DNA from 2 places in the Pseudovibrio sp. WM33 genome. Region 1 is predicted to be linked to the other one. Evidence: riboswitches for the same ligand, from Rfam matches in the RefSeq annotation. Region 1 holds a riboswitch; the other holds the start of a gene.
The links. Region 1 has a riboswitch for S-adenosylmethionine ahead of PsWM33_RS06730 (hypothetical protein). Riboswitches for the same ligand answer to the same signal wherever they lie in the genome.
Positions count from the first base shown of each region.

Region 2: another riboswitch for S-adenosylmethionine. It lies ahead of PsWM33_RS21185 (O-succinylhomoserine sulfhydrylase); the one in region 1 lies ahead of PsWM33_RS06730 (hypothetical protein).

Region 1 is NZ_LMCK01000025.1:30,528-33,935, forward strand. Features, by position in the region: gene PsWM33_RS06715 (group III truncated hemoglobin) at 1-404, shown strand, start outside; gene PsWM33_RS06720 (acyl-CoA thioesterase) at 464-892, shown strand; gene PsWM33_RS06725 (group III truncated hemoglobin) at 925-1,374, shown strand; gene PsWM33_RS06730 (hypothetical protein) at 1,404-1,784, opposite strand; SAM-I-IV-variant riboswitch at 1,832-1,962, opposite strand; gene PsWM33_RS06735 (PQQ-dependent sugar dehydrogenase) at 2,250-3,408, shown strand, end outside.
Region 2 is NZ_LMCK01000124.1:1,396-4,803, reverse strand. Features, by position in the region: gene PsWM33_RS21190 (hypothetical protein) at 246-683, shown strand; gene PsWM33_RS21185 (O-succinylhomoserine sulfhydrylase) at 766-1,950, opposite strand; SAM riboswitch at 2,018-2,095, opposite strand; gene PsWM33_RS21180 (2'-deoxycytidine 5'-triphosphate deaminase) at 2,219-3,325, shown strand; gene PsWM33_RS21175 (YigZ family protein) at 3,330-3,408, shown strand, end outside.

The sequences.
Region 1 (3,408 bases):
AGCATTTTCACATTCGCCCACAGGACGAGTGCACACCAATCCATCCTGACCTGACGCATTCTCAAGTGCGTGCTTTGGTTGCCAGACATTCAGAAAAGCTCCGCCATAATGGCGAGCTGGCATCGGTCTACCAGAATAGCATGAAGTGCGATTGGGAGGATTACGAAGCTCAGGCCGTGCGTTTCTGGTGCTCCGCTCTCATGAAAGACAGAAGCTATTCTGGCCGTCCTCTTGGCAAGTATCGCGGTGCTGCAAAGCAGGTATGCAGCGATGATATTGCCAGCTGGTTGAAATTATTCGAGAATGCAGTAGATGAATGCGTTGCTGAAACCGCTCGGGCCAACACCAAGAAATGTGCGACCCAGGTTGTTGATTGCTTCCATATGGCGATGATCCCTGCTTGAGTAGTTGAGCTTCGCCATGCATAGCATTTCGCTTGATGGATCTACGGAGCTTTAGAACTATGAATGATACAAGAGACGCTGTCGAAGAAGAGCAGCCGATTGGGGAGCTGACCACGCGCACAATGGCGATGCCGGCAGACACCAATGCTTCTGGCGATATCTTCGGCGGTTGGGTCGTCTCTCAAATGGATATTGCCGCCGGTATTGCAGCAAGCCAGTGCGCCATGGAGCGCGTTGTGACTGTTGCTATCGACAGCATGACCTTTATCCGCCCAGTTAAAGTGGGCGATGTAATGTGTGTCTACTCCAATGTGCTCCGTGTTGGCAGAACTTCTGTAACGCTTGCCATCGAGGCTTGGGCTTTGCGTCACCGCTTTGGCTATCGTGAGAAGGTTACGAATGCTCAGTTCACCTTTGTTGCTGTTGACGATAACGGCAAGCCGATTGTGATCTCTGAAGAGCAACGTGCTAAGTACAACAAAGCTTAAGCGGATCGCGGATCAGGAATAGGAAACAAGCTGTGTCATCAAAAATTCCCGTTATGTCAGCGCGTGAACGGACACCGCTTGATCCTTCCATAACACCTGCCCAGATCAATCATCTGGTTGAGAGTTTTTATGGCAAGATCCGCCAGCATGAAACGCTTGGTCCCATTTTCCTAAGGGAGATGGGGGAGGATTGGGGGCCGCATCTGCACAAGATGAAGCACTTTTGGGCATCAGTTCTGCTAAAAACTGGGTCGTACAAGGGCAAACCAGTTCCGGCTCATGCTAGAATTCAAGGTGTCACCACTGAGAACTTCCATGAGTGGATGGACCTGTTTGAAGATGAGGTCTACGGGATTTTCTCGCCAGAAGCAGCACCGCTTCTTCTGGCAACTGCACAGCGCATCGCACAGAGCCTGTGGCTTGCAATGTTCGCAGACCCGTTTGCTACGCCCCCTGCAAAATTCGGCAGCCGCGCAGCTTAAAAATCAGTTTGTATTGTAGTGCAGCTTACCTAGCTCGGGAATTTCTTTCTCGAGCGCAATGCGTTTTGCCTGAAGTACTCGCGTAATGCTTCCAGTTCTTCAGGACGACGGCGTGCAGTATCTGCAAATAGACGCTCATCAACAACCGTATGGCATCCTTCTGCCCAAAGGCGAAGCAACATAGCAAACCGGTCAGAGCGTTCGTCAGTGGTCAGCGGCGTGTTTGGCTGTCGTGTTGAGTTGGAGAGCAGCCGACTGCGCAGCCCTTTTTCCAGAATCAGACAATCCAGCAAATAGGCAGCAGTAAACTCGTCGGCAAGGTGTGCGACGGCTTCCCTCAAAGATTGAGGCACATATTCAGATACATACGATTGCCATGCAGACTGTGGCTGACCAGCAATATCAAACATTAAATCCTCCATCGGTTTCCCGAGGAGGACTGGCGCAAAATCCATTGAAACTACCGCTTGGTTGTTACGAATGATGAAGACAGCGTCCTCACTTCGAAACCACATCCCTTTTGGCGGAGACCACCTTGCCCGGTTAGGCAGGTTGGCGAGGGCGCCAGCCCTTCTCTTGATGATGCGTAGGATTTGGCACGAAAATGAGGCAATTGCAAGTGGGCACCTTTCCTTTGTTCTTTGTCCACACTTTCAAATTTACGTCATGTCGTATTCTAGCACCACAAAACGCAACTTCCGCTAAGTGAATATCTTCAATTTTTGTGGTTCTATAAACCGAATTCCCGTCATATCTGAGTATTCTCCTCAGACTTTGAATGAGCGCATAGTGGCAGCTCAAAAAGGCAGAGCATTCCAAATATTCCGATCAATTTTCTCAGTCAAATTTCTAGGCCCTTCAGGAAGGAAAAAACGATGTGCACCACAAAGCCCGTTCTCTTTGGAGTCCTGACAGGGTGCGCCTACGCCTTGCTGCTAACCACATCTCTGGCAGCAACGACCACCAAAATGGTCGATGGTGTCAAAACGGAGTTTGTGGAGCAGGTCTCTGAAGAGCAGAAAACTCTGGCTCGCAACACTGAAGTTGTGGTCATGCCCAAAGGCTTCCATATCGAACCTTACGCTGCCGTTCCTGACGCCCGCCATATGGCAGTCGCAGCTGATGGTAAAACTGTCTTTGTAGGGACGACTACGGACAGAGTCTGGGTCGTTACTCCGGATGAAGAGGGCAAGAAAGCTGCAGAAGTTCGCCAGTTCGCTCCAGATCAGTCCTTCATCATCCCTAATGGTGTGTGCTTCACAAAAGATGGCTCATTGGTCCTTGCAGAGCAAAACCGCGTTCTGAGTTTTCCGAATGCATTGGAAAACAAAGAGCAGGGCAAGCTAGCGGTGAAGGTGCTGGTCGGCAAGGGTATGCTTATCCCTCCCTCTGAAGAAAGCTACAATCACTCCTCCCGTGTGTGTGATCAGGGTCCGGATGACCGCATCTACATCTCTCTTGGCCAGCCTTACAACGTTCCGCCCAAGATGAAGCTGAAACTCTATGACAGCCTCGGCATCGGCGGCATTATCTCCATCACGGCAGATGGTATGGACCGTCAGGTCTACGCGACAGGGATCAGAAACTCTGTGGGCTTGGAGTTTCATCCAAACTCCGGCAATCTCTGGTTTACCGACAATCAGGTGGACGGCATGGGAGATGACATCCCTCCTGAAGAGCTGAACAAAGGCACCGAGCCGGGCAAGAACTACGGCTTCCCATGGTATGGCGGTGGAACGGTCCGGACCCCGCATTACATCGATGAGCCTGTTCCAAGTGGCGTTGTGAACCCGGAAGTTGAGCTGGACGCCCATGCCGCAAGTTTGGGCATGACATTCTATCAGGGCGATATGTTCCCTGAAGAATACAAGAGCGGCGTCTTCATCGCGCAGCACGGCTCATGGGACCGCTCAGTGCCAATTGGCGCACGTGTGGTGTTTGTGCCCATCAACGAGAAAGAAGAAGCTGGCGCCCCAAGTATTGTCGCAACAGGCTGGATTGATGCCAGCGGCGATTATCTGGGCCGTCCGGTAG
Region 2 (3,408 bases), on a different contig from region 1:
TCACCGTCGATAACTATAACGAGCTCTCTCACATAGAACGTCGCATGACGGAACGTGTGCGACGCCCCCTCACTATTCACGATCGCACGCGTCGTATTCCCTAGAACTCCACTTAAAATGAAAGCCCTAGGCATTAAACCACTCGAAGCGTTACCCCTCCCGGTTTCAGGGCATCACAGACCCCCAGCATTAATGTTAATCTTTTCCGATAGGATACCGCTTCCAGCTCTTCCGGGGATAACCACATGAGGACTATTCCACTCACGCTCATTCCGTTCTTGCTCTACAACGCTGTGGCATTTCGGTGGTTTGAAGATCTAGAGCCGGTGCTTGATCAAGGCTACAACGTCACCCCTTGGGCTGCCATTGTATTCCAGATCCCGCTGCCATCAGGACTACTTGTTCCTCTGGATGTCGCCACCCTTCTGCTTGCAGGCACTTTGGTCCTGCTCTTCGTCGAGATCATCAAAGCCACCAGAACCAGCACACTCTCACTGGTAGATCACAGTTTGTCTCTGTTGATCCTCGTGGCTTACCTAATTGAGTTCCTCTCGGTACAAGAAGCCGCCACCCCGCTCTTCCTGCTGCTCATGACCATCACGTTTCTGGATGTCATCGCAGGTTTCATCATCACCTTGTCCGGAGCACGGCGAGACGTGGTTGTGGCAACCAGCAATAGCTAACAACAAGTCTGCAGCATTGGGCTTTAATGCATAGAGGGCACCCGGTTGGATGCCCTCACGCCAGTTGTAATGTGCAACACGCTTAAAGCGCGGCCAGTGCCTTAGCAACATCTTCCAGCAGGTCATCTGCATCTTCCAGACCAACAGAAAGACGAAGCGTCTTGTCTGTAATGCCCAGCTCCAAACGCGCATCTTCCGCAACACTCTGGTGCGTAGTCGTCGCCGGATGGGTAATCAGGCTCTTCGCATCACCAAGGTTGTTGGAAAGGCTAACAATCTCCAGCGCATTGGAGAACTTGAAGGCCGCTTCCTTACCACCCGCCAAATCAAACGCCAGCATGGTAGACCCACCCTGCATCTGCTTGGCCACGATATCCGCCTGTGGGTGATCAGCGCGGCCCGGGTAAATCAGGCGAGACACTGCAGAATGATCCGCTAGGAACTCTGCCAGCTTGCCAGCATTCGCAGTCTGACGCTCAACACGCAACGACAAAGTCTCCAGACCTTTCAGCAGAACCCAAGCGTTGAACGGGCTCATCGCAGGTCCGGTATGCTTGAACGGGTCATGGAACTCTTCCACAATCCACTTTTCATCGGAAAGCACGATACCGCCCAGACATCGGCCCTGCCCGTCAATATGCTTGGTCGCAGAGTAGATCACCACATCAGCACCCAAGGCCAGCGGGCTCTGCCAGATAGCAGTCGCAAACACGTTGTCTACAATAAGCCGTCCACCAGCTTCGTGAATAATATCCGCAACAGCTGGAATATCGATCACTTCAAGCGTCGGGTTGGTTGGGCTTTCAAGGAACGCCGCTGTGGTGTTCGGACGAACTGCAGCTTTCCATTGCTCAATGTCAGTGCCATCAATCAGCGTGGACTCCACACCATAACGTGGCAGCAGCTTTTCGATGATGTATCGGCAGGAACCGAACAGCGCCTTTGGTGCAATCACATGATCGCCAGCTTTAACGCAGGCCATAATCGCAGAGTTAACAGCCGCCATACCAGAAGCCGTGCCGCGTGCGGCCTCAGCACCTTCCAGTTCGCACATTCGTCGCTCAAACATTCCTACAGTCGGGTTTGCGTACCGGGAATAAATATAGCCCGGATTCTCGCCCAAAAAGCGTGCTTCTGCCGCTTCTGAGCTGTCGTAAACATACCCTTGTGTAAGGAAGATAGCTTCGGATGTTTCACCAAAGCTGGAGCGCGTTGTGCCTCCATGAACAAGCCGAGTTGCTGGCTTCCAGTTCTTTGCGTCTGTCATCGCTCATTCCTGCCCGAAGAGATATTGCTCTACCCCTTCATTAAAAAACCCCGGCGCGGGCCGAGGTCTATACAAGAACCCGACCCTTTAGCTACTTGTTTTACGTGGTTGCAAGCCGGTCGACCAAATCACCACGGAATAGGCAGCATTTTTACCTCGAAAATACACTAGGGTCAATCAATCAGCTTAGGTTGCAGACTTGGCGAGAGATCAAACTTACGTTAATCAGTGTCAGAACGATTTGAGTACCAGTGGGGCGGAACCAACAATGACAGGCATTCTTCCGGCAAAAGCGATTGAAGCTATGTTTGCCAGCGGTGCAATTCAAGCAGACAGAGTGCCCGACGAGGACCAGATTCAACCTGCCAGTCTTGACCTGCGCCTCGGCGTCAAAGCATGGCGTGTCCGAGCCTCCTTTCTGCCCGGCCCCGACGCGAAAGTGGAAGACAAGCTGGAAAAGCTCATCCTGCACGAGATCGACCTCTCCAAGGGCGCCGTGCTGGAAACCAACTGTGTTTACATTGTCCGCCTTCAGGAAGCGCTGGACCTCCCGGCTGAGCAATCCGCAACAGCCAATCCCAAAAGCTCCACGGGCCGCATCGATGTGTTCACCCGCGTCATCACAGACCAAGGCCGCGCATTTGACCGTGTTGAAGCCGGCTACAAAGGCCCGCTCTACGCTGAGATCTCTCCAAAGACCTTCCCGGTGCTGGTCCGCGAAGGCTCTCGCCTGTCCCAAATCCGCTTCCGCGATGGTGAAACCCTCATCAATGATGAAGACCTGACCAAAGTGCACAACCAGCACACACTGGTGTCTGGCGGCAAGGACGAAGACGCAATCAACAACGGCGTACAGGTGTCCATCGACCTGAAAGGCTCTGGCAAAGACAGCCTCATCGGCTACCGCGCCAAGCGCCATACAGGTGTGATCGACGTCGATCGCAAAGACGCACAGGACCCGGAAGACTTCTGGGAGCCGCTGTACAATCGCGGCGATGCAACGCTCATCCTCGACCCGAACGAGTTCTACATTCTGGTCTCGCAGGAAGCCGTCCACGTCCCGCCACAATACGCCGCTGAGATGGTGCCATTCGACCCACTCGTCGGCGAATTCCGCGTCCACTACGCAGGCTTCTTCGACCCCGGCTTCGGCCACTCCACCGTTGGTGGCACAGGGTCCAGAGCCGTTCTAGAAGTCCGCTCTCACGACGTTCCCTTCATCGTAGAACACGGCCAAACGGTTGGCCGCCTTGTCTACGAGCACATGGAGGAAGTGCCAGAAACCCTTTACGGCGAAGGCATTGGCTCCAACTATCAGGGTCAGGCTCTGAAGCTCTCCAAGCACTTCAAAAGCAAAGAACCGGTAGGAGCATAAGCTGATGCCCCTCTTCACCGTTGAGCAGGAATACAACGCGATACTGGAAGAAAAGAAGTCACGCTTTCTTGCCTTTCTGGTAC